One region of the Paenibacillus sp. FSL H7-0756 genome, then DNA from elsewhere that is predicted to be linked to it. Evidence: riboswitches for the same ligand, from Rfam matches in the RefSeq annotation. Region 1 holds a riboswitch; each other region holds the start of a gene.
The links. Region 1 has a riboswitch for cyclic di-GMP ahead of NST04_RS01070 (choice-of-anchor A family protein). Riboswitches for the same ligand answer to the same signal wherever they lie in the genome.

Region 1 (8,044 bases):
GTCGGCGTTGGTGTCGGCGTTGGCTCTACCGTCGGTGTTGGCGTTGGCTCTACCGTCGGCGTTGGTGTCGGCTCTGCCGTTGGCGTCGGTGTTGGTTCTACCGTTGGCGTCGGCGTCGGTTCTACCGTTGGTGTCGGTGTTGGCTCTACCGTCGGCGTTGGTGTTGGCTCTACTGTCGGCGTAGGCGTCGGTTCTACCGTTGGCGTCGGTGTTGGTTCTACCGTTGGCGTCGGCGTCGGTTCTACCGTTGGTGTCGGTGTTGGCTCTATCGTCGGCGTTGGTGTTGGCTCTACTGTCGGCGTCGGTGTTGGTTCTACCGTTGGTGTTGGTGTCGGCTCTACCGTTGGCGTTGGTGTCGGCTCTGACGTTGGCGTCGGTGTTGGTTCGGCCGTTGGCGTCGGTGTTGGTTCTACCGTAGGCGTTGGTGTCGGCACCGCTGTCGGCGTTGGTGTCGGCTCGGCCGTCGGCGTTGGTGTCGGCTCTGCCGTTGGCGTTGGTGTCGGTACTGCCGTTGGCGTCGGTGTCGGTGTTGGCACTGCCGTTGGCGTTGGTGTCGGCTCTGACGTTGGCGTCGGTGTTGGTACCGCTGTCGGCGTTGGTGTCGGCTCTGACGTTGGCGTCGGTGTTGGTACCGCTGTCGGCGTTGGTGTCGGCTCGCCGTTGGCGTTGGTGTCGGTACTGCCGTTGGCGTCGGTGTCGGTACTGCTGTCGGTGTTGGTGTCGGTACTGCTGTCGGCGTTGGTGTAGGTTCTACCGTTGGTGTTGGCGTAGGCACCGCTGTCGGCGTTGGCGTTGGTGTTGGCACTGCCGTTGGCGTTGGTGTCGGTACTGCTGTTGGTGTTGGTGTCGGTACTGCTGTCGGCGTTGGTGTAGGTTCTACCGTTGGTGTTGGCGTAGGCACCGCTGTCGGCGTTGGTGTTGGCACTGCCGTTGGCGTTGGTGTCGGTACTGCTGTTGGTGTTGGTGTTGGCACCGCTGTCGGCGTTGGTGTTGGCTTCACGGTCGGCGTTGGTGTTGGCTTCACTGTTGGTGTTGGCACCGCTGTCGGTGTTGGCGTCGGCTTTACCGTTGGTGTTGGCGTCGGCTTCACTGTTGGTGTTGGCGTCGGTTTCACTGTTGGTGTTGGCGTCGGCTTCACGGTTGGTGTTGGCGTCGGCTTCACTGTTGGCGTTGGCGTCGGCTTCACTGTTGGCGTCGGCTTCACGGTTGGCGTTGGTGTTGGTTTCACAGTTGGTGTTGGCGTCGGCTTCACTGTTGGCGTTGGTGTTGGTTTCACAGTTGGCGTTGGTGTCGGCTTCACTGTTGGTGTTGGTGTCGGCTTCACTGTCGGTGTTGGCGTCGGCTTCACTGTTGGTGTTGGCGTCGGCTTTACGGTTGGTGTTGGCGTCGGCTTCACAGTTGGCGTTGGCGTCGGCTTCACTGTTGGCGTTGGCTTTGGAGTTGGAGTGCACACAGGTGTAGGTGATGGTTTTATGGTCGGTGTTGGTTTCACTGTCGGTGTCGGTGTTACTGTTGGAGTCGGTGTTACCGTCGGTGTTGGTTTCACTGTCGGTGTAGGCGTTACTGTCGGTGTTGGCGTTACTGTCGGTGTAGGTTTCACTGTCGGCGTTGGTGTAGCCGTTGGTGTCGGTGATGGACTAGGTGTCGGCGTTGCGGTCGGCGTCGGACTCGGCGGCGGCCCCTCTCCCTCGTACATTCCAAGGTGCATCTCAACCCCGCCGCTAAAAAATTTTGCAATCAGGGTCCCGTACAGCTCTGCTCCGGCATAATGAACATCCGCTTGGGGGGCGAGAATACTACCATAGAAAGAGGTATAAGCGATATTCACCTCAGAAGCCTCGTAAAAGTTGAACAACACTTGACTGGCTCTGCCGTTATTCATTGCAAAACTAGGCACATTGACTGTAGACCCGCTAATATTAATAATCAACGTAGCGTTCGGGGCAATGTTAAACTGGATATTATTTGTTTTTGCCAGAGTCGGGGCATCCAGATGAACAACATTGAAGGCATCCGGCGCATTTATGGTTAGTGTCCCATAGTTATTGGCTACCGATTTCGTATCGGCCAAGGCCCCATACTCTGTAGATCGGGAGATCAGCATCTGCTGCTCGGCGGCAAAATCAATCGGGCTGGCATTTTTCTTCCCGCCTTTGATGTTGACACCAGGCTCATTGGCGGTAAAGCTATCCCCAAATACCACATTTCCATAGATCTCTCCACTGCCTGAATGTACAAAATTCTTGCCGGCCACAAGTACATCCGTCGGCGCAGCATCCCTGTATGCTCTGGCTACCCCGTAACCTCCGGTGAGGGTAATGTTCCCTGCCGCTGCCAGGCGGCCTTCAATCTGATCATTGCCTTGCGTAAAATCCCCGAGAATAAAAGCATTAAAATTCCCTGCGATTCCTAAAACCGGTGTTGGAGTATACGGTACCCCTGAAGCTGCTCTAACATCTGTCCCCCACGTAAAGGTACTGGATAAGGTCAATAGGCCCGCCATTATGATGGCGGCTGTTTTACGTACTCTTTTTTTCAATAGTCCACACCTCCTAGTTACTATTCTATGAATCTGTCACGCGACTATAACAACAAAAAAGACCGCCACGAAGGGTTAGCTTCACGGCGGCCGGACGACCTTAGCCTCAACTTATAGAGACAGTAGATTCCTGACTTTGCGTCCCGTTCTTTCGATACGGTTTGCGTTTGTACATGATTTCGGTATGAAATTGTGATTTGCTTATGTAAATTCGTTGTTGAGTCTATGACATTTGTTACTTTTGTACTAATTTCAGTTTATCCGCTCGCCCACCCTATTGTCAATCCATTCCCAGTATATTTCTTGAAATTATTTTCGCGATGACTCCTCATTTAACCCTTGTACCATAAGGGTTTATGGGCGAGTCTCTTTTTAGCCGCCGACGAAAAAAGTCGAGAAATCAGAGAATTGGCTGCAGCCGTTTATCTCTCTTCTCTATAATTATATGAATTTATATTATTAAAATTTGATGCATTTGTCCTATTTTATTAGTCTCACCCCGTCTCGGCTTACTGTCCGCTCCTATTCAATGCAATTTTACCTATTTGCGGGCATGTCAGCTCTAAAAAAAGTGCCGCCCATAGGGACGACACCTGCTAATAGAATTCATATATTTTGAATAAAATGTCGCCTAGGCAGACCCGAATAGCTGAATCCAGCCAATCATCGATACCCATAGCGGAACACTTAGAATGATCCCGAATACCAAACCACGGCGGAGACTTCCTTCATGACTCATTGCCATTCTCCTTTGAGCTGATTTATTTTTCAATCTTTATTATTTCAATTTTAATATATAATAATTCGTTCTATTTTTTTGTGAAAAATATCACATTATTTAAGTTAATTTATAAAACCCATTGATTAATTTTTGAAAGGTGAGTTACAATGCGAATATACGTTCTCTTCAAGGAGTTGAGAGGGATGCACAGAGCAGAGAGCCAGGATAACCTGCTGGTCAAATCCTATATTTTGCTGCCGCTTATTCTATCCGCCTTCGAGCGCGATGCTTCTGCTATATCCTCAGAGCTGCGCACGCCTGCGCCTTATCTGGAGGTGATCCAGAGGGCCGTCCATGCCGCTTCTGCCGATCTGCGGGAGACCCGTGCCGGGATGCGCGCCCGTGGTCTGAAGGTCTATGAACAGCAGCGGCTGGAGGCGGGCGTTGAAGCCAGATTCGTCTGCAGGGGTTATCACGAGCGGATGCTGCTGCTGGATGATGTGATTGCCGCCCAGGCCACTCTGCATATGCGCAGATATCTGGGTATGGAGAAGACGGAGCAGGGCCCGAAGCAGAGCTAACAAAGAAGCCTGCCGCAAGCGGCAGACTTCTGCATGAAATGATCACCCGGATGCGGTTACATTAACAACGTCCAATACCCTAACGTGCCGCATATAACCACCACAGCTACCGGATACAGGATTCTCCGGCTCACCTGATCCCGGAACGCAAGAAACAAACAAAGCATACAAAGCCATGCAATTAGAAGGCTTCCCATCTATTATGCATACGCTCCTTCCCGGCATTTCTGCCCCTCTCCAGCGGTAGACCGCCTCAGAGCACAACTATCCTTATATATAGGAAGATTTCCCGCCGAATATCCCAATTATACCAGCTGATAACCAATCCAGAGCAATTTTTCTTCAAAATGCCGGCAAGAAATTCACAATTCCTCTTCCAGCACAGGATATTCCCAGAAACCCAGACGTCCCTTAGCAGGTATAGGATGTACCAGCGGAACAACTTCCTCCAGCTTCCAGGCATACCTTCCTTCGGCATAATTGCCGAATACATATTCATTGCCACCCGGCCAGCCTTGCTGCGCAAGCTCCGGCGTCACCTCACAGCAATCCGCAAGGCGGCTGACCGCAATGATCCTGCCGGTTGGCAGATTGTCCGCAGTGTAGCCGTGACGGGCCAGCAACGACTGATACGGCTCCGTCCGGCAGATCGCCTTATTCACCTGCATCCCGGCATGAATGGCTAACTCCCCCCGGTAAGCGGTCCGCCAGCTCCGGGTTTCGATTTGTTTTTCTCCCAGCGCAATTAAGGTGGCCCACGGCTGGCGAATGGTTAGGCATTTCATAGGTGCAGCTTGCCTCCTTATCTTGATCAACTTTTTACTAAGAATTACTATGGCCTCCTATGGGAAAGAATAATAGCTATGAAGGAGGACTGATGAGCGATGGGTAACGGATTAGATCAAGGGTATGGGGTATTAAAATGCAAATTATCCAATGAGAATACCATATATAAGCTAGGCTACAAAAACAATCATATCCAGGTGCTGGTTGACGTTGAAGACGATGACCACAAAAAGTATAGATTAGCCATCAACATCCAATCAAGCAATAAAGCCGAGCATTTACCGGAAGACACTGCCAATCAGGTACTTTATTATGTGGGCGAAGATTTAAAATCGGAAGAAACAGCCCACTGGCTCAAGCTTGAGTCCGGCTTCACGAAGATCACCAGGGAGAACCGGAGCCTTGCCCTTGACTACATCCGGGGAAACCTCGTGATCCCTAACAAGATGGTGGCTCTGCCTAATACAGGCGGGAATGAACTGGAGGACAGCGATCCTCACAATAATCTCTATGACAAAATAACCTCTTACATCGAGGAAGCACACAAGCAGAGGGCCACCCTGTATGCGTTCGGCGAACCTTGGGGGCCTGTGGATAAACCCGACAAATACTTCGGCTTCTCTCCTGGACAGGGCGTTCATAATATCCACATGAATCAAGGCAATGCGGGCGGGTACGCCCGAGAAAATGGTACATGGCAGGACGGCGGAGTGCTTATTCATTTCCAGAACACGAACAGATGGGTGGCTATCTTCCTGGCCTTCCAATCCCAATCCTGGTGTACTAACGACCAGGGAGATGCCACTAAGCCGGTTAGTGAATGTAATCATACCAATGCTTTGTCATGAGCCAACACCATCGCATTAACCGCTGATACGATAGCCTTGGCATCCAACTGTTCATCCAGCCTCAAATGAAGTTGTAAGGTAGCAACTGGTGAATGGTTAGCAGAAACGATGAGCTCAACCTCATGAGATGAAAGCACCTTTGCTTGCAGGATTTGCAGCCAGGGGATAAGATCCGGTAACGCTTTATCCTCCGAAGGACCCATTTCCATGCCATCCGCCCCAATAGGTGAACGCCCGTCGAAATACTCAATTCTGAGCACAGCATCAGAAGGGGGACTGTTCCTCTTCAAGGTCCTAGCCGCTTCGAGCTGATGGCGGGAGGTTTGTTTACGACCGATAATTATATTCCACAAAACGATACTCAGAGAGGGGATGAAGAAGCAGAGCACCGCCAACCAACCCCTGGAGGTCTTGACATAGACGGCAAATAAGAGGGCTGCGGATAGAATCGCAAGTAACCAGATGTAGAGCTCCTGCCGCCATTTGGACTGGCGCTTCCCGGATGCTGTAGGAATGGACTGTGCTGGCTGAATATCGGTAGCTTGCTCCGGTTGAGCCGCCGTTCGTTCTCTCCATGGCAAATGCTCCCCACTCAGCATATAAAAGTTATCGGCTGCTCCCTGCCAGACCTTCTCCTGCGAGGGTTGCGGCGACTGCCAGAGGGTAACGTACTCTTGAATATCTCTCAGATATAGGGCAGGATCGCCCGTGAACGAGAAATATTGCGAAAGCTCCAGATGAATAACGGCAGCAGAATAACGCTGTACATGGGTCGATAAGGTTTCCAGCCACTCCTGTACAGGAGTGGCAAGCGCCGGGAAACGGGCCAGCGTGCCCGGTAAACTCAGGCGCAATTGCTCTGCAGCATCCGCCCATGGAATCTGCCATTGGAAGGCCTCGGAAAAATGTTCCCACTCCGGCAAATCCTCCACATCCGGTTGGTCCATATGGGGTTGAATCTTGCTCCAAGCTTGCATAAGCTGGCTGCTATAGCGCTGAAACTGGTCTTGGCTGACCAGACAAAACCATACTGGAGCGAGAAAATTATTCGTCTCGAAAGCTGTATTCTCATAATCAATCCACTCTGTATCGGCACTGGTAACAACCAGGAATGTCCGGTTTCCCATATAAGATCCTTGCCTCCTAGCATCCAACCATATGCTCCCCACTCTACTTAACTAAAGGGTAGAAGAATGGTAGATGTTGATGCTTGCATAGAAAAAAGGCGCAGTTCCAAAAAACCGGAAACCCGCGCCACTATCGACTTTGTTAAGATGCTGGTGAAGGGAATTGAACCCCCGGCCTACGCATTACGAGTGCGTTGCTCTACCCCTGAGCTACACCAGCCTACAGACCTCTGTGTCTGCCAAACAAAAAATATTATAACTCTTCCAGCGGAAAACGCAACCCCTTTTTCCGCTGGTTGCTGTATCCTCAGCCGTGCATTAGCCGTGCATCAGTCCCAGCCCGCGGAAATAATCCAGCGCGAGCTTAGCGCTTGCTAGGGAGGATACCTCATAAGCCTCTTGTTCTACAATATAATAGAGAATTCCGCTCTGTTCCGCGATCTCGAAGACGCTCCGGAAATCTACCTCTCCCTTTCCAAGATCAGTCTCCTCATTGTCTGCTCCGAAATCCTTAATGTGGACCAGCGGAACACGTCCGGCGTACCGTGATACATATTGAGCCGGGTTAGCTCCGCCCCTGTATACCCAGCCCAGATCGAACTCTGCCAGCATCTGCTCCGCAGGAATCTGCTCCAGCCAGATATCGATGACCGCCTTGCCGTCAACCTCTGCGAATTCATAATCATGGTTGTGATAACCGTACTGCATCCCTGCCGCCCGGACCATCGCGGAAGCCTTCTCCAGGAATGGAATGATTCTTGTTACATCCTCTATGGAAGGGTTCGGCGGAAGCGGTGCCGACGGGGTGATCATATATTGCAGTCCGAGCTCTATACCGTATTCAATCTCTTTGGCTAATGCCTGTTCCATCTTATCCAGACTGCTGAAGTCCAGGCCTACATGCGCCGAAGGGGCAGCCAGGCCAAGCTCATCCAGCTTACGGCGCAGTTCCCCTGCAGATACACCGAAATAACCGGCGAATTCCACTGCGTGGTACCCCATCTCTGCCACCTTGGCCAGTGTACCGAGGAAATCGCGTTCCGTCTGGTCACGCAATGTATACATTTGAATTCCGATCTGCTGTGCTGCTTCTGTCATGAAGAATCCGCTCCTTATCGGTTAATTCTGATTAGATACTATAATGGTTACTCTCCTTGCAGCTTGCGCTCCACGGATTCCAGCTTGCTGCGGCTGGTGGAGGGCTTGTCGCGCCGGTCGTCGATCTTGAGCGAGGTTGAGACTCTCTGCGCCCCGGCGGTGAACGGCGACTCATGCAGCGCTTCTACCGCAGCCAGAATCCGCGCTACCGGCCCTTCAATAATCGTTCCCATGGAAGTAAGCTCGTAGGTTATGCCCTCCACCGTCTCCAGCACGCGCTGCATCTCGGCCACATAGCTGCTGAGGCTGGTACTGCCTGTGCCAACCGGAATAACGGTCACTTC
Region 2 (8,044 bases), 3.3 Mb from region 1:
AGGACGCCGGCATGCCGCTCACCGGCCTGAGAGTGGACGGGGGGGCGGTGCGCAACAATCTGCTAATGCAGTTCCAGGCCGATATTCTGGGCAGCGAGGTGACACGTACAACCTATGCCGAGACTACGGCACTTGGTGCTGCGCTGCTCGCCGGACTCACCTCCGGGGTATGGACCCGTGAGCAGCTGGAGAGCTTCAACACCGCTGAGAAGGTATTCTCGCCGCAGATGGAGCCTGAAGAGCGGGAACGCAGATACGGCGCCTGGCAGGATGCTGTGTCGCGTACGATGGGCTGGGAGAAGCATGAGAGCAAGCACGAAGGCAGACTTTAAATATAAGAACAAAAACGGCCCGTAGGCAGAGACTCTGCTGCGGGCCGTTTTTTTACGCTGGAACAATATGAACAGTATGATTAGTACTCCATTACAAATGCGACATTCTGCCATCCGGCGCCAACGGTCCAGAACAGGACCTTGTCTCCGCGTTCAAGCTGCCCGGTAGTGACGGCTTTGTGAAGGGCGATGAACGGGCTGCTGGTCGAGGTATAGCCGAACTCATCGCCTATGTAGACTGCGGCCTCAGGGTTAATGCCGGTTTTGCCGGAGACAGCCTGGATGTTCGGAAGAGACAGCTGTGAGAAGCAGGCGGCCTTAACCGATTCAGGGGCAATCCCGTTGTTGCTCAGCAGAATGTTAATCGATTCGGAAGCAGCGTCCACGCAGATGGAATCATCGAACGGAATGAACTTCACATTGAACTCTCCTGCGGCAACACCGGTGCGTCCGAGCTTAGCCAGGCCTTCTGCCGGGAACAGAGAGTTGCCGTACACACAGGTGTCTGTCTGGTAGATAGAGTCAATGAAGCCGACCGAATGCTCATCGCGCTCCAGAATGACCGCCGCAGCGGCATCACCGAAGTTCGCGTAATATACCGGATCATTCTTGTCCGCATGAGGCGCCACGTAATCAGAGCCGATGACCAGAGCGCGGCGGATTCTCGGGTTCGCCATCATCTGGCGGCTGACCTGCTCAACGGAGGCGGTCATTCCGGCACAGTTGGCATTGCTGTCAATACAGATGGTATGCGAAGCCCCGTTAATCAGGCGGTGAATCATCAATGAGTTCGTAGGAAATATATATTCAGGGGTCTGGCTTGCATAAGCGATCAGGTCAATGTCAGGGCCGGTAAGACCGGTCTTCTCCAGAACATTACTTGCGGCTTCAAAAGCCATTGTCAGGGAGTTCTCATCCGGGCTGTCGATGCTGTAGCGGTTTTCACGGCCCAGAGTAGCCAGCAGTCCGCGGATATCAATACCTTTGTCATCAAAATGCTGAATGAAAAACTCATTGCCGATTCTTTTGTCTGGATGGTAGATATCAATGTCCTTAATGCGAATCCCCGCCATAGTACAGACCTCCTAAAGTTTTGTTAGCTATACTTCTCACGAATCTGCTTCTTACAAAACTCTCTTCCGGCGTTAGCAGCCAGAACAATGAATGAATATGTGCGTTTCATGCTGCGGATTTTAGTTTAAATTGTAATTGTTAAGCTTGTACGGTTGAAGTGATCTCTAGGTTCTCAAGTCCGGCTTTGCGGCCCAGACGTGCCAGCTGCATTTTGAGGATCGGGTTATTTTCAAGGGTAAGACTCACTTTCTGGAAGCCGTCAGCCTTGAACATGATGAAGCAGCCTTCAAGCAGCGGTACAACATCAGGAGCCGTTACATTCAACTTGCGGCAGTCGATCTCTAATGCATATTCAGCAGGGCTGATCGGGTTAATGGTCTGCTGGTAAGCCTGTATAGATTTGAGCCCGTCCTCGTTAGAAAAAGTTCCCTCCAGCTCAATATTGATTACTTTCTTCGCAGTGTCTGTCTTCAAAATAAATTGTCCCATGTTGATCTCTCCCTAAGTGTAATTTGTAATACCTCCAAAACCTCATTTCTGCGACTCTATTCGACAAAATCGCAATTGGATTTGGGATATTTTGCCTTCATTATAACCAGATCATACTGAAATGTGCAATCAAAAGTCGAAAATTGTAGATTTATGAAGATTTTTCTTTGATCTCCTCCAGGGTATCCAGCAGCACATTAAAGGCTGAAATCACCCGGGGGGCACCGACGCAAGGAGTTAGATGCAGCAGCACCCCCTTGATCTGCTCGATGGTCATGCCAACGCGGAGCGCCATTACATAATGAACCCCTAACTGCTCATATTGCCCCATCGTAATCAGAGACGAGATCACCGCGATCTCTTTCCAGTCAGAGCCAATTGTGGTCCGCTGAAAAATATCACCATAGGCGTTGCCCATGATATACTCGGCTAATTCCGGGAAATGCTCTTTGATCGGAGCCAGGGCTTTGGCCCCGTAATCTCCTGAGAGATCAGTGAAATGATCGAGTCCGCTGTTCATGTTCTGCTTCATGCTTTTGACCTCCTGACAGTAGGTTAGAAAATGTGTGCGAATACGGCTTCCTTACGTAAGATCCAGCGTGCGGTGAGCCGTGGGAGGCATCTCATCACGGTCAGTCAGCAGCTCAATGACAGAGGTCTTGTTAAGCGCGATAGCCTCGCGGATTGCGGCGGCGAACTCCTCCTGCGTCTCACAGCGGAAGCCGGCTGCTCCCAATGATTCGGCGAATTTCACAGCATCCATCGGAACCTCGAAGATCGTACCGTCAATCCGGCCGGTCGTTTTCTCCATGCCCTTGAGCGCCATATCCAGCTGCATATTGTTCACCACGATGAAAATCACCGGAATATCCTTGCAAACGGCCGTGTTTATTTCAGCACCGAGCATCATAAAACAGCCGTCACCGGTTATACAGAAGACGGTCTCTCCGGGAGAGGCAGTCTTGGCGCCGATGGCCATGCCAATTGAATTGCCCATGCAGGCAAAGTAGGCATCAAATATGAAGCTGCCGGGCCTGCGGACATTGAACCATTTCACAGCATTGAACCCATGGCTGCCGTCATCTACGAACACGCTGCTGTTGTAGGGGATTTGTTCGCTCATCGTGCTCATTACCGAAGCCAGAGATAGTCCCGCCAGCACGGGCAGCTCGTCATTGTAATCATTGGAAATATTAATTTCATGCTTGGTGACCGCAGAGGGGTCCAGCTTCTGAAGATACAGTGCCAGGTTGTCCCTTAAGTCTCCGCCGACAGCGATGGTGGATGAGGTGAGTATTTTGCCGACAAAGGTTGGATCTACATCGAACTGGATCAGCTGCTGCGGATGATTCTCCGGCTTCAGGTTACAGATAGTCATATCGCTGAGACGGGAGCCCAGAACAATGAACAGGTCGCTGTTGTTCAGCAATTCATCGCCGTGCGGGGAGCCGCCGACGCCGACAGGACCGTGGTAGAGCGGGTGATCATAAGCTATGGCGCCTTTGCCGCCTGGAGAGGTGACTACAGGAATGTTGAAGGTTTCGGCCAGCTGCACCAGTTCCTGATGGGCCCCGGAGCGGTTGACGCCTTTACCGGCAATGATCAGAGGGCTGACGGATTGATTAATCGCCGAGATGACCCGGTCATAGTTCTGATAACTGACTAGTCCCTCGCGCTCCGGCAGAACAATCCGGCATTCCGCGAGCCGCTCTGTCTGCACATCAAACGGAATGCAGAGATGGACCGGACCTTTCCGGTCACCGAGGGCGATGGATAGGGCATGGTTGAAAATCGTGCTGAAGTGATCGCCGCGTTCAACAAGCTTGCTGAAGAGGGTGGCCGGCCGGAACATATCCGCCAAATCAGCCAGATAAGAAGTGGAATCCTGGCATTGGGGAATGCCCAGCTCCTTGATGGACTGATGGCCGGTGATGAAGAGGACGGGAAGATTATTGGCCTTGGCATGCGCTGCAGCGGTGAGCAGATTCGTTCCGCCCGGACCGGAAGTGCCGAAGGCTACCCCGAGGCTGCCGGTCTTCAGAGCATAACCGCCAGCGGCGAAGCCGGAGCTGGATTCGTGCCGGCCGGGGATGAACTCTATGCCGTAGTCAACCATTTTCAAAGCGATGGGGCAAATAGATTTGCCTATGATTCCAAAAGAATGAGTGACTCCCAGATTGTGCAATGCTTCCGCCATATAATCTGCAACTGTCTTCAGAACATCCACCCCGCATGTTGTTATTTGTATAAGTCAGCAATAGAAAACCTGTACTCAATATTGGAGCACAGGTCTGTTGCACGAATCACCATAATCAAACGCGAAACCTAAGGCGTTCACAGTTTTTCAGCAACCTGGCTGTCATGATCCCACTTCAGAAATGAGACTGTAGATCCATGGCTTTGCGTCATTCCCTTTCGGTGAATTTTGCCGGTATGCGGTTATAAATCAATCTTTGGAGAATTTTCCTTTACAATATATTCCTAGCTCCTCTTTTGTCAATAACCCCAGTGAGAAGAAACTCGGAATTTGGCGAATATTCAGGAGTTGAAATGGCTAAATATTTGGAATTTCAAACTTTTGAAAATGGTTGTCCCTGGAAGACTAAAGTCTTAAAATGCAAATGAAAATTTCGGGCCCTTATTATGGAGAGTAAGCACAAAGACTCATTACAATCCTGAGGTACTGCAAAATGTTAAGAATTCGCTAGATATACAGCATTGCAAAATTAAATGATAGGACTTAAGTAACGGATATGTGAGCTGTTGACTTATAGACAAGCTATGACAATAGAACGACTATAGTAAAGAAGTGCAAAACACATTTTTTACCCTTATGCACAATTTCAACAATTTGTGAATATTACATAACAATCTGATTTTTGCATAGAAAAAGAGACACCACCCGCAGTATTTCCGCAGGCGCGTGTCTCATTGTGCCGGAGCTAGAATTTGAAAATATGAATTGTTTTTTGCAGGTTGAAGACTGCGGAGGTCATCTTCTCTGTCTCCTCAGCCACGGATTGCAGCGCGTGAATCTGTTCGTTCATCGCTGCGGATACCTCTTCGGTCCCTGCGGCGGTCTCCTGGGTAATGGCTGAGATATTCTCGATTGCCCCGGAGATCTTGAGTGCGCTCTCCAGCATAAGGTCACTCTCTGCGGAGAAGGAAGCGATCTGCTCGGTTATGTATTGGACACTATGCACAATTTGAGCAAAGATGTTAGCCGTTTCTGTTATCATCTCATTCTGTACCTGAACTACCTCTTCGTTAATGGCGATATTATCGATGGCCTGCTTGATATCCGCTTCAATGCTGCGGACCAGTCCGAACACCTCTTTGGTGGAAGCGGTGGATTCCTCGGCCAGCTTACGGACCTCCTGGGCAACAACTGCGAATCCCCGGCCATGCTCGCCTGCGCGGGCAGCTTCAATAGAGGCATTGAGCGACAGCAGATTAGTCTGTTCGGCAATTTCGGTAATCGTCTTGGTTATCATCGTAATGCCGCGTGCGTTCTGCGATAGGGCTTCAATCGTATCCGCCACCTTCTGGGTAGCCTGGATGTTCTTGCGCATGCCTTCGGCTTGGGTATCCACCGATTGCCGTCCCTGTTCTACCAATTCCAGCGTATGTACAGACCTTCTATTCATTTCCTTGGTGGAATTCGTATAATTGGAGACCTTGATTTCGATATCCTTGATCGATTCGGTCATATCAGCGATATCCACCGAGATTTCGTTAGCACCTAGAGCCAGTTCATTGGAGGAGGAGGCCACCTGAGCCATTACAAACTTCAGGTTCTGATTCTTGTCTTCAATCCCGCGGCTGGCGTCCATAACCTGACGGGTAATCTGTGAGGCATCGGTGAGGATTTTTTTGAGCTTGTCAATCATGGTGTTGAAGGAGCGGCTAATGTCGCCCATGGAGCCATTCTCGTCGGCACGGCTGGTGAAGTCGCCTTTGGCAATCGTGTGCGTCACATTGGAGATATCCTCAAATGAAGATGTAAGCGTTCTCTCAATGAAGCGCGCGAGCGGGTATGTCAGCGCTGCCAGGACGGCGACAAGAATAATGCCGACGAGCAGCCTGTCCATCAGGATTAGCGTGATTAAGACAGGGACAGCGAATAAAGCGGCCACCAAGTAACATCCGGTGACGATTTTTTGTTTCAACGGCAGCTTGTTCATCCAGTCCATAATGTAAAGTCCCCCTATAAAGAATAATGTGTATTGTAATATTATAGGGGATACTAGTGCATTTGGTCTATTATTAAAAATCGTATAATGCTGCCGCTTCCCGCAGAGCCGAAGCAACCGTATCTGCAAGCTCAGGCGGTGCGGTCACTTTGATGCCTTGACCCAAGGACAAGATGATCCGGCACGCAGACTCCGGCGTGTTGAACTCGGCCTCGGCCCTGATCCAGCCAGGGGCCTCAGAAGGCTCCTGGTGCAACAGGGCGACGTATCGTTCCCGCTGCAGCTCCTTCATCGTGTGGTCCCTGACAAGCAGGCTGGCGGGATACCGGGGCAAGGCAGACTTGAACGCGGCGGTGGAGGTCTCCCAGTACTCAGACAGGACGAAATCCTCAGGCTGCTCAAAAGACTCATTTGTGACTTTGGCCTCAGTGATTCTGGAGACCCGGTAGGTCCGCAGCTCGCTGTCATGCCCCGCGACCAAGTACCAGACGCCGCGCTTGACTACCAGTCCCAGCGGTGCAACCAGCCGCTCGGCAGCGTCCTCCCCGCGCAGATAGGTGATGCTCACCCTGAGGTTCTCCCATAAGGCTTCCTGCAAAGCGGGTAGGCAGGGATAGGTCTCCCCGGAGGAATGCCACCCGGCTCCGTCGATGTGAATCCGCTGGCTGAGGAAGCTGAAGGGGGTTAGGGGCTGCCTGGTAGCAGCGGCCTGCAGCTTGCGGGCGGCCGAGGAGAATTCCTCCTGAATGCCCAGAGCGCGCAGAATCGCCGGATCAGCGGGCACCAGCAGCGCGGCAATCTCCTTGGTGTTCATTCCGCTCAGCGAATTCCGGTAGCCTTCCGCCAGCTTCCAGCCGCCTTCCCGGCCGCGCTCCGCCAGCACAGGAATGCCGGAGAAGCTGAGCGCCTCCATATCCCGGAAGATCGTGCGTTCGGATACCTCCAGCGTTTGTGCCAGCTCTTTGGAGCTGATTTTCCCGCGGCTCTGTAAAAGTTGAACAATAGTGATCAGGCGATCCGCTCTCATTCAGCTGCCTCCCTAAAATGTATTATTTATATATGTCAATGGTTGTCATGTATAAGGTATATATTAGACAAGAGTACGGATTAACGCAAATGATCTTCTAATCCGGGCATGATAGACGAAAGGGAGCGGATCAAATGACTAATTTGCAAGGGAAAGTGGCATTGGTAACAGGAGGGAGCAGGGGGGCAGGCAGAGGCATTGCGCTGGAGCTGGCGAAGGCTGGCGCCTATGTATACACTACAGGCAGGAATGCCGGTATGCCGCAGGCACACGCAAGAACGCTTGAAGGGGTGCTGGCTGAGATCCGCCGGTTAGGCGGGGACGGAGCCGTGATCCGCTGTGATCATACGAATGATAGCGAGACAGAAGCTGTAATCCGGCAGATTAGCACAGAGCAGGGCAGACTGGATATTCTGGTCAATAACGTCTGGGGCGGCAATAGTCTCGCTATCGGGAATGAACCGTTCTGGGAGCAGCCGGTGCAGCATTGGGATCATATGTTCACTGCCGGGGTCCGGGCACAGTTAATGACCAATTATTATGCTATACCTCTAATGCGCAGCGAAGGAACGGGGGCGGGTAAATTAATCGTTCATACGACCTTCTGGGATGAGTATAAATACACCGGAAACTTCTATTATGATCTGTCCAAAAATGCGCTGGTGCGCATGGCCTACGGATTATCCCTAGAAGTGGCTGCGGACGGCATCGCAGTGATCCCCGTCTCTCCCGGCTGGATGCGGACCGAGCTGGTCCTGGACAGCTTCGGTACAGATGAAGAACACTGGCAGGAGGAGGAGGGGCTGAGGACCACCGAATCAACAGCCTATATCGGACGGGCAGTTGCAGCGCTTGCTGCTGATCCTGAAGTGATATCCATGACGGGTGTTCCACAGAAGGTAGGGGACCTGGCACGGAAATATGGCTTT
Region 3 (8,044 bases), 980 kb from region 1:
CTCATGCGGATGCCCAGGCGGTCCGCCTCCTTTGCCGAGACAATCTCCCGGTGATACAGCTCTATGTGATTCGGCATAAGCTCCCATGTCATATCTGCTGCTGCCAGCACTTTCGTTTCCTGTGTATGCATATTCGATTCCCCCATGATGGATAAAATGTTGTTGTATCTTACCTGCGGCGGAACACAGCCGCCACCGGCCCTCCGCCCTTCGGCCCCTGATGCTCGCCTCCGCCGGAGACATAGATCATCGGGTCGCCGCCGACATAAGCCAGCACACCGCCGACTACAGCCCGCGCATGGCGGGTATGATTGATATCCGAGTCGTCCAGCATGATATGGCGGCGTCCGCGGATGACGCCATCGGGATCAGCTTCCGCCTTGGCCAGCACCTGTACCAGCTCTTCACCGGGATACCGGTCCAGCAGGCCCTGAAGCGCAGCACCATCCACAGCATCCTGCATCACGGCATGGTCGATGTGGTACGGGCCGTCCGCAGACAGTGAGTTCCCGAACACAATCACTTCGCAGCAGGACAGCTCACTGCCCGCTGAAGTAGAGGCTACCGCGCTGAATTGAGTCCAGTCCGTGCAGATATCTTCCTCCTGTAGAGAGGCACGATCCACCTCACCCAGCGCTACCCCGGCACCAAGTGCAGAGGCTCCTCTGGAATAGCCCATCGATTTATAAGTATCCTCTGTAATGAGTGATACCCCACGGCTGTGCGCCTCATAGATCTGTTCAGCGGTAAGCAGCGGACACTTGATCTGCACAAAATGCACATCCCCCGGTGAGGTGATGCCGGCATCCATAACCGCCCGGGTCACGGCATCCGCCACGGCGTCTGCCTGAGGGAGCCGGCCCAGCTCCTCCGGACGGAAGCTCCGGGTTCTTGCCACACCAATGGCGAGTGACTTCAGGCCATCAGCGACCACACCCGGCTCCCCCTCTCCGCTGCGGCTAATAACTGTGAAGTGCGGGCTGAGCACCCCCTCCGTACCGCCGGACATCACATAGGAGATATCGGCAGCTCCTCCTTTTGCCGCTTCAGCAAAGAAGCCTTTCAGTGCCATAACCGCATAACCCCGCGTAAAATCATTCACACAGCCGTTGCCCTCCGTCTTCCCCAGTACCGCAACCACTTCCTCCGGCCGGAACAGCCCCGCTTCCACCGCTGCGCTTAATCCCGACATATCATGCGGCGCGCCTGCAGGGATTCGGATAACCGAGCAGTTCATCATAGATCATCGCTCCTTGTCCAGAAAATAACCCGTTTCTCCAGCAGCCCGATACACCAGAACAACAGCAGGCCGCACAGCGCCGAAGCAATAATAGCCGAGAACATCACCGGCGTATCCATATGATAGGAAGAGACCAGCACTACATAACCCAGTCCCTTATTGGCTCCGACAAATTCGCCGACGATGGCACCGACGATGGCCAGCGAGGTGGAGATTTTGAGGGCAGAGAAGATATAAGGCAGACTCGTCGGCAGCCGCAGCTTCCAGAAGATTTCGCTCTTCGTCCCTTTGTAGGTGGAGAACAGCTCCCAGGCTTCGTATTCAATCGCCTTAAGCCCCTTAACACTGTTCACCAGAATCGGGAAAAAGCAGATCAGCATCGAAGCGATTACCTTCGAGGTATATCCGGTTCCCAGCCAAACGACCAGCAGCGGGGCCAGCGCCACCAGCGGCGTAGTCTTAAGGGCAATGGCCAGCGGGAACATTCCCTTCTCCATCGGCTTGGAATGCACGAAAATCACTGCGGTAGCCAGGCCGAGGATATTGGCGAGAATGAACCCGGTCAGGGCTTCACCCAGCGTAACCAGCGTATGCGACCAGAGCGAGCCATTAATAGCCGAGACTACCTGTGTAGGTGCAGGCAGCAGATACATGGGAACCGCCAGAAGACGTACAGCCAGCTCCCACAGCAGCAGGAAGCCGAGCGCAAACGTAACCGGGTACAGGGTGTCTTTGATTTTGACCGTCATAGATGCTTCACCCGCTTTCTCAGTTCCTTGACAATCCGGTGGAATTCCGGCAGCTCTTCCATGCCCGCTTCACGCGGGGAGGGCAGCGTCACCGGAATGATATCCGTCACACCGGCAGGCCGGGGAGACATCATCACGACCCGGTCCGACAGCAGCGCGGATTCATGAATCGAATGGGTAACCATTACAATGCTGCTTAGACTGGTCTCCGGGCTCTCCCACAGCCGCAGCAGCTCGAAATTCAGCTTCTCCCGCGTCAGCTCATCCAGCGCGCCGAACGGCTCATCCATCAGCAGCACCGTCGGATCGGCCGCCAGAGCCCGGGCAATCGCCGCCCGCTGCTGCATCCCGCCGCTGAGCTGATGCGGAAAGTGGTTCAGATAATCCTGAAGGCCGACCAGGCGCAGGGCACTTTCTGCTTTTTCACGTGCCTCGGCTTTGCTGAATTTCTTCTTCTCGCCCAGCTCAAGCGGCAGCATTACGTTCTGCAGCGCACTGAGCCACGGCATCAGGACCGGCTTCTGGAAGACCATGCCCAGGGACAGATCCGGGGAGGCATACGCCACTTCTCCACCGGCCTCCGGACTTAACAATCGCAGCATCAGCCGGAGTGTTGTAGATTTCCCGCAGCCGCTCGGTCCGAGAATCGAAATGAACTCATTGCGGTATACGTCAAGACTGACCTGATCCAGCACAGGCACGTTGCCGAAGGAAAGAGAGCAATTGCGCAGGGAGAGCATCGTTTCCCGGGTACCGGGATGCTGCGCGGAGGCAGCATCCAGCTGTTCTTTGATCGCTGTTGTCATTATCGGGTCCCTCCTTATTTCAAAAACTCGTTGGTGAACAATCCGCCGATGTCCTGTTCCTTTTTCACAAAGCCCAGCTCGACCAGATTCTTCTGCAATGTCTCCCAGGACGCCTCGTCCATTGAGCCCAGCGGAAGCTTCTCCGGATCAAGCAGCGGAATGCTGGCCTTCATCATATTGACCTCATGCTTCAGATCCAGCTTCTCGCCATATTTCAGACCGAATTCCGCTGCCTCCTCCGGATGCTTGACCGCATAATCCCAGCCCTGCATAGATGCCTGCACGAAGCTTGCGACCATCTCCGGGTCCTTCTTAATAACAGACTCCGTAGTGAACAAGGTATCGGCATAGAAATTGATGCCATAGTCGTTCGGATCAATAATATTCACTTCCTTGCCTTGCTCCTCTACAGCCAGCACCTCATTAATGACATATCCGGGCCAAGCCTTGACCTGACCGGTTAACAGCGGACTCAGATCATATTTGACCGGCATCTCTTCAATTTTCGAAGGTTCGATGCCCGCACTTTTCTCCATGGCACGGAAGGTCAGCTCTTCGTTTCCGCCCAGCTTAATGCCTACCTTTTGCCCGATAAGATCCTCCATTGTCTTGATCCCGGACTCTTTGAGCGCGAACATGACGAACGGGGTTTTGCGGTAGATCGCAGACAATGCTTTGACCGGGACGCCTTTCTCTCTGGCAATGACGACCTGGTCGGCACCGGTAACTCCGAACTCCTCACTGCCGGAAGCTACCATCTGCACAGCCGGGAAATCCGAGCCCCCCGGGCGGATCTCAACATCCAGCCCCGCTTCTTTATAGAAGCCTTTTTCCACTGCGGTATAAAAGCCGGCAAACTGCGCCTGATGAATCCACTTCAGCCGGAGCACCACCTTTTTCAGCTCGCCTGAGCCTTCTGCTCCCTGTCCTTCGGCCTTTCCGGCATCCGTATTGTTACCGCAGGCGCTCAGGAGCAGCATTAGCGAGGTTAACAGCATCAGTGCTTTCGTTCTGGACTTGTTCCACATGGTAATTCCCCCGTTTATGAATGATTTAGTATTGCTCCAGCGCCTTCAGCACCGCTTGCGAATCACTTACACTGCCGAACACCCCGCCCTGCATTTGAACCATATTCAACGCCGCCAGGTGATTCGCTTCATCCGTCGCTCCCGTGCAATCCGCAAGGATCAGACACTCGTACCCCCGGTCATTGGCCTCCCGCATCGTGGTGTGTACACAGACATCGGTAGTAATACCAGTCAGAATCAGATGGGTAATTCCTTTATTCCTCAGGATCAGGTCCAGGTCCGTTGCGTAAAAGCTCCCTTTGCCCGGCTTGTCTATAATGTACTCTCCGCGGGCAGGCGCCAGCTCCTCAATGATCTGCCAGCCGCGCTCCCCCCGTACGAGGATTCGTCCCGCCGGTCCTTCGGAGCCGATCTCAGCCCCGATCTGGCGGCTGCGCCACCGTTTGTTCGCCGGCAGATCCGACAGATCCGGCTTATGCCCCTCGCGGGTATGAATCACGGTGAACCCTTCGATGTCCCGGATACGTGCCAGCAGCCGCTGAATGGGCTGAATCGCCCGCGCCGTTAATGAGAGATCATAACCCATTCTCTCGACGTAACCGCCCTTGCCGCAAAAATCCGTCTGCATGTCGATAATCATCAGCGCTGTCTTCGCCGGGTCCACTGCCCCGTCATAAGGCCAGATGTAAGGTGTTGCTGCAATCTGCATGGTTTATGCTCCTCTCCTGATGTCGCTATCTCTATTAATGTTAGTTTAGTTAACATTAACTCGCGTTTCTTTGGTATGAGTTAGATTATATTACAATGAATTTGCGATGTCTTCGGTTTTATTACGAAATAATACACTGAATGTTTGTGTTTATTTACATAGTTAACACATACATTACATAATCATTCGCAATACTGCTTATTAAAAAGGAACACTCCGGGTTTTGCCAAGCCCAAGGTGTTCCAACAGTTGAATACCCGCATTTCTTCTCATCTTCCTCTTCCATAAGCTGTAAGCGCTGGGAAACCAGTTTTTTTGTCGAAATAGAGCTGCATATTTCGAGTTTTTTGATAAATAGGCATAATATAGTTGAAAAATAGCTCTTTAAGTACTAGAATTAAGCTTGTTTGCAGAAGTTAATGACGCATAAGAACTATTTATGATTCTTTTTGTCGATTGCAGTCGATCACAATTCATCACCTCTACAGGATGTATATCATTGATCTATTTCTAAAGGCAAACTTCCCGAAAGGGCAGGACGCAAAGCTATGGGCCTAAGAACGCCAGAATCCGCGTTTACGGTTGCCAGGCTGCCAATAGAGACCACTTAAGCCAGCTGTTCAGGAGGAAGACTTCCGGGCTTGATGATGTTCTTTTTCTGTACGAATTGCCATTGATCATACGAAAAAGTGAGGTTACAACCATGCCGCAGCAGGATATCGAACCAAGCCGATATGAATTCGTAGAGTCCCTGATGCTTGAACGTAAAGGTCTCCTGGATTCATTCTCTGTGGAGGGCCGGACTTCTGACGGGACAACTGGAGATAAGAATGGAATTATCCTCGTGCAGGACAACCAGATATTCATTACTCCCCCGCTCCCCGGAGGCGCTCCCGCCCGCATTTCTGCGATCCACCCTGTTGTCCTGAAGATCAACTGGAAGACCGTTACAGAGCCAACCGAGGTGACCAAGTCAGATTATATTACCTGGGAGATCTGCGAGAAGCCGCAGTATGAAATTACCGTATCGCCTGACAAGCTCAAGGTCCACTTCACTTTATACCGTGCAGAGAAGTACGCCTGGAATCTGGTTAACTGTCCCGCCGCCTTCGAGGCGGTCGTCCGTGCCCAGCCCAACCCGGCGGTGCTGCTGTCCACGCTCACCATAGAACAGATTATTTCTTCACTGGACAACCGTTTCATTCTGCGCAGCCTGAACATTCCCGCCCTGTACGCGGAGCTGGAGAATCCTACATATCTTCCCGTATGCATCGCAGAAGGAAGAGCTCCGCTGCCCGGCAAGGAAGCCCGGCTGGAATTCCTGCTGCCGGAGCATACACTGGAGGGGAACAGAATGCTTGGGGGACAGGAATCCCCCGCTCAGAAGCCTGCGGAACCCTTGGAGTATCTCCGTTTCCCGGGAGCTCCCTTTACCTTTGCAGGTGAGGTCTTCGCCCGCAAACTGCCGCCGGAGGAAGGCATTCCCGGCCTCGACACAGACGGAAGGGTTCTGCCCCCTCCCCCGCCGCAGGATATCTACTTTGCTGCCGGCAATCATGCCAAGCTCCTTCCCTGCGGTAATATCGTAGCCAACCACACAGGCAGACCCCGCATCTGCGGAGGAAGCGGCAGCATCCGGATCTGCGACTTCCCTCCGCTCTGTCTGCTGACCAGAGAGATGACAGAGCCTGCGGGCGACGTTATGTTCGCAGGCGACATTATTGTACCGGGAGATCTGGAAGGATCTGTACGGATCGAAGCCCTGGGGAATGTGTACGTCTATGGCGATATCCGCCAATCTACGATTATAGCCACCGGCAGTATTTATGTTAGCGGCCAGGTTACCGGCAGCGGCCTGTACGCCGGATATGCCGGGGTACAGCAGCATCGTCTGCACAGCCTCGCAGGACTGCTGCGTATAGAAGTGGACGGACTGCGTGAGGCGGCACGCCAGCTGGCCAAGAACGTAGAGTCCCGGCAGCAATCGGTGAATTACGGTCTGGTGGTCATGCTGCTGCTGGAGGATAAATACAACCACCTCGATAGCCTGATCCGCGATCTTGAGGCTACCCTGAGCCGTATGAACGGAGAGTTCGGCTCCGGCACAGACCCGCTCCGGCATATGCTTGAGGTGTTCACCCACCCGGGGCAATTCACCGGATACATTACGGATAGTGTCCTAAGCAGCTTCTCCAGGCTGCTCCTCAAGCTGGGCGAGGAGATCGAACTGCTCGAGGAGGAGCATGCAGTAATTAATCTCGCCCGTTCGCAAGGCAGCCGCCTGGAGTCCGGCGGCAAGCTGCTTGTGCGGGATTCTTGTTAAGTACTACTAGATAAGGAGAAGTGAGAGCATGCGATATAACCGTCTAGGCAATAGCGGCCTTCAGGTGTCCGCCCTGGGTCTTGGAACCAATTCATTCGGTAAACGGGCAGATCAGGAGACCTCGGTCCGCATTCTGCACACCGCTATGGGTCAGGGCATCAATTTCATCGATACCGCCAATATCTATGCCGGCTCTGAATCGGAGCGGATCATCGGCCTTGCGCTTGAGGGCAGACGCCATAACGCAGTGCTGGCGACCAAAGCCGGATTGCCGAAGCATGAGGGACCCGGCGGCAGCGGCTCTTCGCGCCATCACCTGATGCAGGAGCTGGAGGGCAGCCTGCGCCGGCTGAAGACTGACTATGTGGATCTGTATCAGATCCACACCTTCGACCCCTACACACCGCTGGAGGAAACGCTGCGCACGCTGGATGATCTGATCTCCGCAGGCAAGGTGCGGTATATCGGAGCCTCCAATTATGCCGCCTGGGAGCTGATGAAGGCGCTTGGAATCAGCGAAGCCCGCAGCTGGGCGAAATACATCTCTATCCAGTGCAGCTATTCGCTGGCTGACCGCACGCCCGAGGCCGAGCTGCTTCCGCTCTGCCTGGATCAGGGGCTGGGCATCATCCCCTACTTCCCTCTGGCGGGCGGTATCCTTACCGGCAAATATGCCGGCAGCGGCAAGGCCCCTGCCGGCTCCAGAGCAGAGACCGATCCGAACTTCCGCCGCTTTCTTACCCCGGAACGCATCTCGCTCGGGGAGCAGGTTCAGGCCATTGCGGAAGGGCTGGGCACCTCACCTGCGGCTCTATCCCTGTCCTGGCTGATGAACCGGCCCGCCGTCTCCACGGTGATTGTCGGCGCGACTACAGTAGAGCAGGTCCAGCATAATTTGCAGAGTCTCTCTGCTTCGCCGGATGCGGAGGTACTTGAGCAACTTGACCAGGCTAGCGCCGCCTTCCGCACCGGCGAGCCGTTTGCGGTCTACCGGCTGCCATAAGCGCTGACGGTAACGTTCATATCTATACACACAAAGCGAGCCCCCGTATACATATACGGAGACTCGCTTTTGTGTTTTTTGGCTCATATTGAATTTGTATTATACCGCAGCGATGAACCGCTCCATATCTTCCTGTACGGTAGTAATACCGCCGATACCAAAGGTATCTACCAGAACCTTGGCTAC
Region 4 (8,044 bases), on a different contig from region 1:
CTCGGATTTGTCACTTTTATAAGGGATGATCATTACAAAATTAAGCTGAGTATCCTTTTCCGGCTTGATCGTTACTGCAGGAGTCGTTGTTTTCTTCAAAAGCTCTGACCAGTCGCTGGTGGCTCCTGCATTCTTAGCCCGGACACGATAAGCGTGCATTGTATTGGGCTCAAGTCCGCTGTGTGTGTATTCCAACTGATTGGAATTCGAAATCACTTGTCCATCTACTTCCAAATCATAGCCGGATGCACCATTCACGGAATCCCAGGCAAGCTTGACCGAATTCACAGTAACTTCGCCTCTAAAATTCTTAGGCACCTCTGGTGCTGTAACCCCAGTTACAATCGTAGTCCATTCACTCCAATCACTTACGACCTGAGTGTTCTTGGCCCGTATCCGGTAATTGTGCTTAGTGTTTGGCAGCAATCCGGTGTGTGTAAAAGTTACCTTGCTACCATTGTCTATAATTGTACCGTCCGCTTCAATTTCATAGCCGGTGGCTCCCTTAACGGAATCCCAGGATAATCGGATTTGATTGCTCTTGGTCTCAGTCTTTACGTTTCCCGGAATCCCGAGTACGGTTGAAATCGTCAGCGGTTCGCTCCATTCTCCAAGGAAGCTTCCCTGCTTCGCTCTGACCCGATAATTATGCCAGGAATAGGGTTCTAATCCAGTATGCTTATAGGATAGCGATTCTTCGTTATTCAGAACTTCACCATCTACCAGGAGATCATAGCCGGTCGCACTCTCTACCTTATCCCACGTAAATTCAATACTTGTATTCTTGGCTAAGGCCTTCAGATTAGAGGGTTTGCCGAAGGTAGTGGTTGCAGATACGTATCCGCTCCACTCGGCAGCTCCCGCCGCATTTAAAGCTCTTACCCTATATTTGTGGGTGGAGAAGGGTGCCAGCTTCTTATGGATGTAGAGGTTATCCGTAACATTAAGAATGGTTGCCCCATCCAGTTCAATATCGTAACTTAGCGCACCTGCAACTATGTCCCAAGTTATTGTAATTTCGTTGCTCTTCGCTGAAGTCTGAATATTAGCAGGAACGCCGGCATGAGTGGAGTAAACCATCGTTTGGGTCCAGCTTCCGACTCTCTCATCATTCTTCGCCCGCACTCTGTAGGTATGCTCTGAATTCAATGCTAGCTGTGAATGTGTGAATTCTAGCTTCAATTCATTATCCAGAACGTCTCCATCTACCTCGATGTCATACCCCGTTGCTCCGGTAACTGGGTCCCATGCCACATGCACAGAGCTTCCTTCCACTTGTGCTGTAAGATTCTGCGGAACTCCAGGCAAAGTATGCACGGTGATGGTATTGCTCCATTCACTGATTCCATCATCGTTCTTAGCTCGTACACGATAACTGTGCTTACTGTTAGATTGGAGACTTCCATGTATATATGAATTATCCAGGATGTTATTATTTACGGTTCCGTCTACCTCCAAATCATAGGAGGCGGCTCCTGATACAGCATCCCAGTGCAAATGAATTGACTGCTCGTCTGCCGTTCCCTGCAGCTTAGAAGGTACTCCAACCAGAGTAGTCTTCGTAACCACTTCACTCCATGCCCCTGCTCCGCTGCTGTTCACCGCCCGGATTCGGAATACTTTGGGCATGTTCGGATTCAGATCAGTCTCCTGGTAAGTTAGCACGGCTCCTATATTCTTCGTACTGTTATTAACCTCGATTTCATAACTGGAGGCACCGATGACCGGCTCCCATTCGAGAGTAATGGTATGGCTTGTTGCATTCATTTGAATATTCAGTGGTGCAGCTGGCAAGGTCCAATAAGATGAAGTGATTGACCACTCCCCTTTGATGTCGCCACTGATTGCCCGGATACGATAGAGATGTTCAGTTCCCGGACTAAGCTCCCCCTTGGAAAAATCAGGTTCACTGCCGAGGACAGTAACCTCCTTATCGAATTCCACTTCATATCCATCTGCATTAAACAAAGCAGGCCAGTTCAATGTAATGGCTGAGTCTGTTGCACTAGCATTTATTGCTGGTATAGAAAAAGGTCTTAAAGATACAGAGGGAATCACTTCACGGGTCTGTTGCTCGCTCTCCCACGATAAGCTGGCCTGAGGATTCCCCATATCATTAGCGTATTCCATCTTCAGGTCATATTTTTTCCCCGCTTCAAGCTGGATGGTGCCTTGCTCCACATGCTGCTTCGTTGTCCAGGCATCCACCAGGAGCTGATCATTCACCCAGAGTCTGACTCCACCTGACGTTCTGGCGGAGAAGGTATATTGATCTGTATAGTTAGGTTGAATTTGCCCTGTCCATCTTACTGAGAAATGCTGGTCTGCTATCCCCGGCACACCCAGAACAGGTGGGCCAGCCAAAGAAATAGATTCATCCACCTTCACGGCCTTCTTGCCCGTAAAATCATTGCCGCTGTAATACTCGGCCTTAAGGCCCGACAGAACATACTTCAACAATGTACGTCCAGCTTGCTCATTCCCCGTATGTATTATAGGTCTTTGGTTCGAGATGACATTTCCGCCTACTGCAAATAATCCGCCTGTGGTGATATTAAGATGATTATTCACACTGACGTTGTCCCGGACAAACAGATCTCCCTGCGCTACATTTAGTTCTGCCCTTGAATTATTGGAAACCACTTCTCCAATAGACATTTCTTCGTCTACATTCATAGTTACCATAGTATTGATATTCATATTGCCTTGTACTACTATCCGTTCCGCGGATAGATCGAGCGAACCATTGTTATAGACCAAAGAACCTGCAAACAATTCATTATCTACATGTACATTGGAATTATTATTTAAATGCACCGTCCCCTGTACCCATAGATTACCTAGATTCTCATCTGGTACAGGGTTGATAACATTAACATCCAACTCCGTATTGGCATTTAATCCTCCACGGAGGATTAGCGACCCGTACACCGTTACATTCAGCTTCCGGTTCGTATTCATGCCGTCGACGATTACAATGACAGGCTGTTCTGCGCTTCCGAACGTCACGCTTGATTCTAAATTCAATTGTCCGACTGCAATAATTGCAGGCTTCTTGCCGCTGGAGCGGATAGAGCTTTGAATAGCTTCAATATCCGAATTTCCTATTGCCACTGCATGTTGGCTAACCTGCTGTATTTGTTGTTCAATAGATTTTATTTGTTCGCGGATATGGCGGGAGATTTCTACCTGCAGGCCGTTCACCCTAATAAAAGGCGGAGCGTTGTGTATGTTGGTCATGCTTCCCGATAGAAGAACTTTGTCACCAACAACCTTATTGGGTTCAAAGGGCATACTTATTTGAGGCGGTATCAAGGCGGGAGTGTATGTATTAACCAATGAAAGTTCTATGCTATTGAGAGCCGTCTCCATTCCAGCAGCATTGATTTGACTTAACGTGAGTCTTCCATCTTCGACAGCAACCTTCTTCTTGACTGTTCTATGCTGCCCTGCTTCAAGAGTGAGTCCGTCCATCACTTTGATATTCTCAACAGAAAGGGAGTTGTTGCTGCTATATACAGAGTCACCTACGGTTACCGAGACTTCATAAGTACCATTGTCTAGTGCAATTTCCCATTTTCCATCCGGATGGATTCGTGTAAGGCTACTTATGCCGGAGTCATCGTATGTATCTCTTGAGACTGTTGCATCGGTATGATCCATGTTCCAGCCGTAGGAGTATTGGTTTTTGACGCTAAAAACGGCTCCAGAATCTGCAAGCTCTCCGTCCTGTACAGGGGCTTCTTCGGGCTGAAACCGGATCCTGAGAATACTGTCCTGTGCGGAAATTTTCATCCCTGAGAATTCTACAAAAGGTGCAAGAATTTGAGCCAAAATGATAAAACACAGTACCTTACATATAAAGCTTTTCCTATTTGTCATAAAAGACCTCCGCTCATTTAACACTTCAATTAAAAAAGGGCGCAAAAAAACCACCGGAAAGAGCGGCCCGGCTACCATTCACAGATGGGTATCTCCCGCCCTGTGGTAAGGCCCGTGGCTTTGCGTCCCTGACTTTCGTACAGGTTTGCCTTTTTAGTTCTAATGGTTAAATTCATGCGAAATCATTTTGAATTCACTTCAAATACAATCTGTACTTACCTTGGCAATAATACCCTATATTTGAATCATATAATATTGTTATTTCTGTGAACATTTAAACCCAGCATCTTCCGCACCACCACCCAGCTCCCCAGCGGCGCCGCACCTAGCAGCAGCATAAGCAGCGTAATGGTCTGCGGAGATTGGTCCAGTGACAGCACGGCGATGAAGATCAGCAGACCAAGGAGGCGGCCGCTCATCAGGCTAAGCTCTCTTAGCACTACCAATTCCACGCGTTTGCCGGCGCTCTCCTCGGACACTCCCATAAGGTCGAAGCTGGTGGACAGCATCGGCAGCATGTAGAGCGGCAGGCAGAGTGAGGTCCCGATTCCCATGATCAGGAGGGTGGTAAAATTCACCTTCCACAGCAGCGGAAGAAGGAAGGCGATGAGCAGCAGACTGCCTGCCAGCATACCGCCGAGCCGGGCACGGGGCTTGAACCATCTGCCGGCCGCATAATAGCTGATCAGGGAGACGGCGGAGGTCAGCAGGGCGAACTGTCCCAGCTTGCTCTCCTCCTGTGCAGCAATGTAGACGAGCAGACCGATCAGGAAGGAGAATACGCCTTCCCGGATACCCTGGAACACTAGCGCCGCCGCAACTGGCCGCCAAGGACTGCGCCTGCGGGTAAGCTCGCGCCAGGGCTCCAGCCAGAGATAGGCTTCGCCGCGCGGCCGTTTGCGCAGCCAGAAACTTAGCACAGCAGCCACCCCATAGATACATAAAGACAATATGAATACCATACGGTAGCCTTGTCCGCCTTGCCAGCGGGAGATCATCCAGCCGGACACCCAGGGGCCGGCTATTCCCGTCAGGGAACCCAGCAGACCCATCCACCCGTTATAGAAATCGCGGTTCGCAGCGTCCGTAATCTCGAAGAAAACAATGTTAAATGCCAGCCAATACAGCCCGATGGATAGCCCGAGGACCCCACCCAGCGGCCAAATATAATGCACTGCTTCTTCGCGAAGCCACAGCACCAGCAAATAAAAAAAGCCCGATACGGCAATTCCCAGCCGCAGGGCATTCATTTTGTTATGTTCTTTCACCCACTTGCCGCCCAGCCAAAAGCTGAGACCCACGGCAAGCTGCTGGGCCACGGTGAACCAGCCGATCATGGCGAAGTTCTGCCGGCTTTTCCACAGATATACGTTGAGGAACGTCCCTGCAAGCACTGTAGCCAGAAGGTATAGCCCGCCTACAGCCAGCAGCAGCGCCGCCTGTCCCCGTTCTGAACCTCTCATGCTTAACCCTCCCTGCTCGTCCTAAGACACTTCATCTATAACTAACATGTCCAGACGGCAGGGAAAGCATGAATCCGATATTTATTCGGCTGCGGTGCTGAGATTGCGGACAAGCTGGATACGGTCTTCCTGCGCCAGACTGTGCTGGACATGGAAGCAGGAAGGGCATACGTACAGATTCAGCGCGAAGGGAGGCTTCAGCACGGCTGCGCCGCCCAGCGCTTCCGGCGTTGCCGGGGTGAACCCGTTCACCTGCTGCGTACCGGAGTGAAGCATCAGCTCATGGCATTGCGGACATTCCGGCGCTTCCAGCTGGGCAGCCAGAATTGCCGAGACCTTGTCCTCATAACGCTTCAGGTCATAATCGTCACCGAACTGGGTCAGCGTCCCCCATACAGGCACCACGCTATCCTTGTCGTCGTCATCCCACAGATTATCGTCGCTGATCTCTTCTTCTCCGGAAGCTTCCGCCGTATCCGGCTCTTCATCCTCCAGATCCTCTGCACCTATTGTCACTGTGCGGTAACCGCTAAGCTCGTTGTTGCAATGAGGACAGGTATCCTCGGGTCCAAACTCCTCATCCCATACAATCTCGGTATGGCACCATGGGCAAACTGTTGTCTCCATCTGTATAATCTCCTTCGCTTACTCACATTCGGTTCAATTCACCGTTAAATATATAATGCCGGCCGCTACAAAAGCCAGGGCTGAAAAAAACAGAATCCGAATCAGCAGCTTCATCTCCCTGCCCCCTAATTCAGAATATGGCCGCGCCGATAACATAGGACAAGGATATGGAGAGCAGCATGGCTGTCAATCCTACCGCCCGGTTATCCGCAGCAATCTCTTCATCAATTGAAAAGACCGGAGTAAAAAACTCGAACAGGAAGTAAGCCAGCAGCAGCAGCAAAAAGCCTACAACCGACCATTTCATCGTCTCATAGATCGATGCCCCTGCTTCAATGCTGAAGCGTAAGATGTTGCAGATTCCGAAGATTTTGCCTCCGGTTGCCATAGCTACGGCCACATTCCCCTTGCGGATTTCTTCCCAGCAGTTGTATTTCGTCACCATTTCGAAGAAGGACAGAAAGACGACCAGCCCCAATATGGCGACAGTGAAGTAGCCTAGCAGCGCCCCCAGCGGATGTTCCAGCAAAAGATCAATATTATCCTGCACTCTTTTCCCTCTTTCTGCCGGACTAAGGGCGTTACTCCAGTTCAGCTACCGTCACACCCGCGCCGCCTTCATTGTAGTTCCCGAGCCGATAGCTTTTGACATGCTTGTGCTTGCGGAGGTATTCCTGTATTCCTGTCCGCAGGACTCCCGTCCCCTTGCCGTGGATAATGGAGATCTGCCCCAGATTGCCGAGAAAAGCTTCGTCGATGAAGCGGTCGGTCTCCATAATGGCTTCCTCCAGGTTCGCACCGCGCAAATCGAGCTCACTACGGATATTCTCATCGCGTGTACGCTTGACCGTTGTGGCCCTGCGCAGAGCCGGAGGAGGAGCATCCGGTGCGGAGGCCAGGAATTCCAGATCACTCAGATTGACCTTCATCTTCATGATGCCGAACTGTACAACAGCTTCCTTGGTACCGCTCAGCTCAACCACAAGGCCCTTCTGATTCACATTCGCTACCTTAACTTCATCCCCTGGCTGAATCTTGCGCGGCGCCTTGACCGTGCTGCGCGGCACAGCCTTCTTGCGCGGTGCAGGCTCTGCTTCATCCAGCCGGCGGCGCGCTTCGATCAGCTTATGTTCCTTGACGGATGCGCCTTCCTCCAGCGCCAGGCGGCGCAGGTCGCTGATAATCTCTTCAGCTTCCTTGCGCGCCTTGGCCAGAAGATCGCTGGCATCCTTCTCTGCCTTCTCCAGACGTTTGTCGCGTGAGCCTTCGAGCTTCTCCAGCTCCTGCTGCTGCCGCTTGCGGAATTCTTCCGCTTCGCGGCGAATCTCTTCCGCCCGTACGCGTTCGTTCTCTGCGGTGAGCCGGTTCTCCTCAAGGGACGCAATCATATGCTCAACGCGCATATCTTCTTCCTTCACTTCGCCGCGCGCATGCTCAAGGATCGCGCTTGGCATCCCGAGGCGTTCAGCAATGGCGAACGCATTGCTTCGTCCAGGCACACCGACCAGCAGCCGGTAAGTGGGACTCAGGCTCTGCACATCGAATTCCATGCTGGCATTAATAACGCCTGCCCGTTCATAAGCGTATGCCTTCAGTTCACTGTAGTGTGTAGTGGCAACCATCCGGGATTCCGTCCGGTGAATATTCTCCAGAATGGCTATCGCCAGTGCGGAGCCTTCGGCCGGATCTGTTCCTGCACCGACCTCATCGAGCAGAATCAGACTCTTCGGTGTCATCCGCTTCAGAATGGATATAATATTCGTCATATGGCTGGAGAAGGTACTGAGGCTCTGCTCAATGCTCTGCTCATCGCCGATGTCGGCGTAGATCGCATCGAAGACACACAGCTGGCTGCCTTCCTCGGCCGGAATGAAGAGGCCAGACATCGCCATCAGGCTGAGCAGGCCGATCGTCTTCAGGGTCACGGTCTTCCCGCCCGTATTCGGTCCGGTCACAATGATGGAGCGGTAATCATTGCCCAGCTCCACATCCAGCGGCACAACCTGCTCGGCCGGAATGAGCGGATGGCGGCCCTTACGCAGGCGAAGGTATCCGCGGTCATTCATCCGCGG

Region 2: it holds a riboswitch for cyclic di-GMP, as region 1 does, so the genes downstream of both, NST04_RS15350 (thiamine pyrophosphate-binding protein) here and NST04_RS01070 (choice-of-anchor A family protein) in region 1, are expected to answer to the same signal.
Region 3: it holds a riboswitch for cyclic di-GMP, as region 1 does, so the genes downstream of both, NST04_RS05490 (flagellar assembly protein A) here and NST04_RS01070 (choice-of-anchor A family protein) in region 1, are expected to answer to the same signal.
Region 4: it holds a riboswitch for cyclic di-GMP, as region 1 does, so the genes downstream of both, NST04_RS31570 (fibronectin type III domain-containing protein) here and NST04_RS01070 (choice-of-anchor A family protein) in region 1, are expected to answer to the same signal.

What each region holds. Positions count from the first base shown of each region.
Region 1 covers NZ_JBBOVT010000001.1:244,503-252,546, forward strand. The annotation lists gene NST04_RS01065 (LPXTG cell wall anchor domain-containing protein) at 1-434, opposite strand, end outside; gene NST04_RS01070 (choice-of-anchor A family protein) at 410-2,539, opposite strand; cyclic di-GMP riboswitch class I at 2,622-2,715, opposite strand; gene NST04_RS01075 (hypothetical protein) at 3,464-3,841, shown strand; gene NST04_RS01080 (ASCH domain-containing protein) at 4,204-4,626, opposite strand; gene NST04_RS01085 (YukJ family protein) at 4,726-5,475, shown strand; gene NST04_RS01090 (hypothetical protein) at 5,454-6,602, opposite strand; tRNA gene NST04_RS01095 (tRNA-Thr) at 6,751-6,822, opposite strand; gene NST04_RS01100 (sugar phosphate isomerase/epimerase family protein) at 6,921-7,700, opposite strand; gene NST04_RS01105 (MTH1187 family thiamine-binding protein) at 7,748-8,044, opposite strand, start outside.
Region 2 covers NZ_JBBOVT010000001.1:3,515,617-3,523,660, forward strand. The annotation lists gene glpK (glycerol kinase GlpK) at 1-332, shown strand, start outside; gene NST04_RS15335 (3-oxoacyl-[acyl-carrier-protein] synthase III C-terminal domain-containing protein) at 413-1,405, opposite strand; gene NST04_RS15340 (hypothetical protein) at 1,545-1,895, opposite strand; gene NST04_RS15345 (carboxymuconolactone decarboxylase family protein) at 2,047-2,427, opposite strand; gene NST04_RS15350 (thiamine pyrophosphate-binding protein) at 2,479-4,122, opposite strand; cyclic di-GMP riboswitch class I at 4,239-4,335, opposite strand; gene NST04_RS15355 (methyl-accepting chemotaxis protein) at 4,838-6,088, opposite strand; gene NST04_RS15360 (helix-turn-helix transcriptional regulator) at 6,162-7,115, opposite strand; gene NST04_RS15365 (SDR family NAD(P)-dependent oxidoreductase) at 7,250-8,044, shown strand, end outside.
Region 3 covers NZ_JBBOVT010000001.1:1,222,819-1,230,862, reverse strand. The annotation lists gene NST04_RS05520 (cupin domain-containing protein) at 1-131, opposite strand, end outside; gene NST04_RS05515 (ring-opening amidohydrolase) at 170-1,240, opposite strand; gene NST04_RS05510 (ABC transporter permease) at 1,237-1,989, opposite strand; gene NST04_RS05505 (ABC transporter ATP-binding protein) at 1,986-2,795, opposite strand; gene NST04_RS05500 (ABC transporter substrate-binding protein) at 2,810-3,823, opposite strand; gene biuH (biuret amidohydrolase) at 3,849-4,532, opposite strand; cyclic di-GMP riboswitch class I at 5,038-5,130, shown strand; gene NST04_RS05490 (flagellar assembly protein A) at 5,206-6,855, shown strand; gene NST04_RS05485 (aldo/keto reductase) at 6,884-7,858, shown strand; gene hcp (hydroxylamine reductase) at 7,958-8,044, opposite strand, start outside.
Region 4 covers NZ_JBBOVT010000003.1:1,283,512-1,291,555, reverse strand. The annotation lists gene NST04_RS31570 (fibronectin type III domain-containing protein) at 1-3,927, opposite strand, end outside; cyclic di-GMP riboswitch class I at 3,941-4,042, opposite strand; gene NST04_RS31565 (MFS transporter) at 4,128-5,345, opposite strand; gene NST04_RS31560 (hypothetical protein) at 5,427-5,972, opposite strand; gene NST04_RS31555 (DUF350 domain-containing protein) at 6,103-6,522, opposite strand; gene NST04_RS31550 (endonuclease MutS2) at 6,554-8,044, opposite strand, start outside.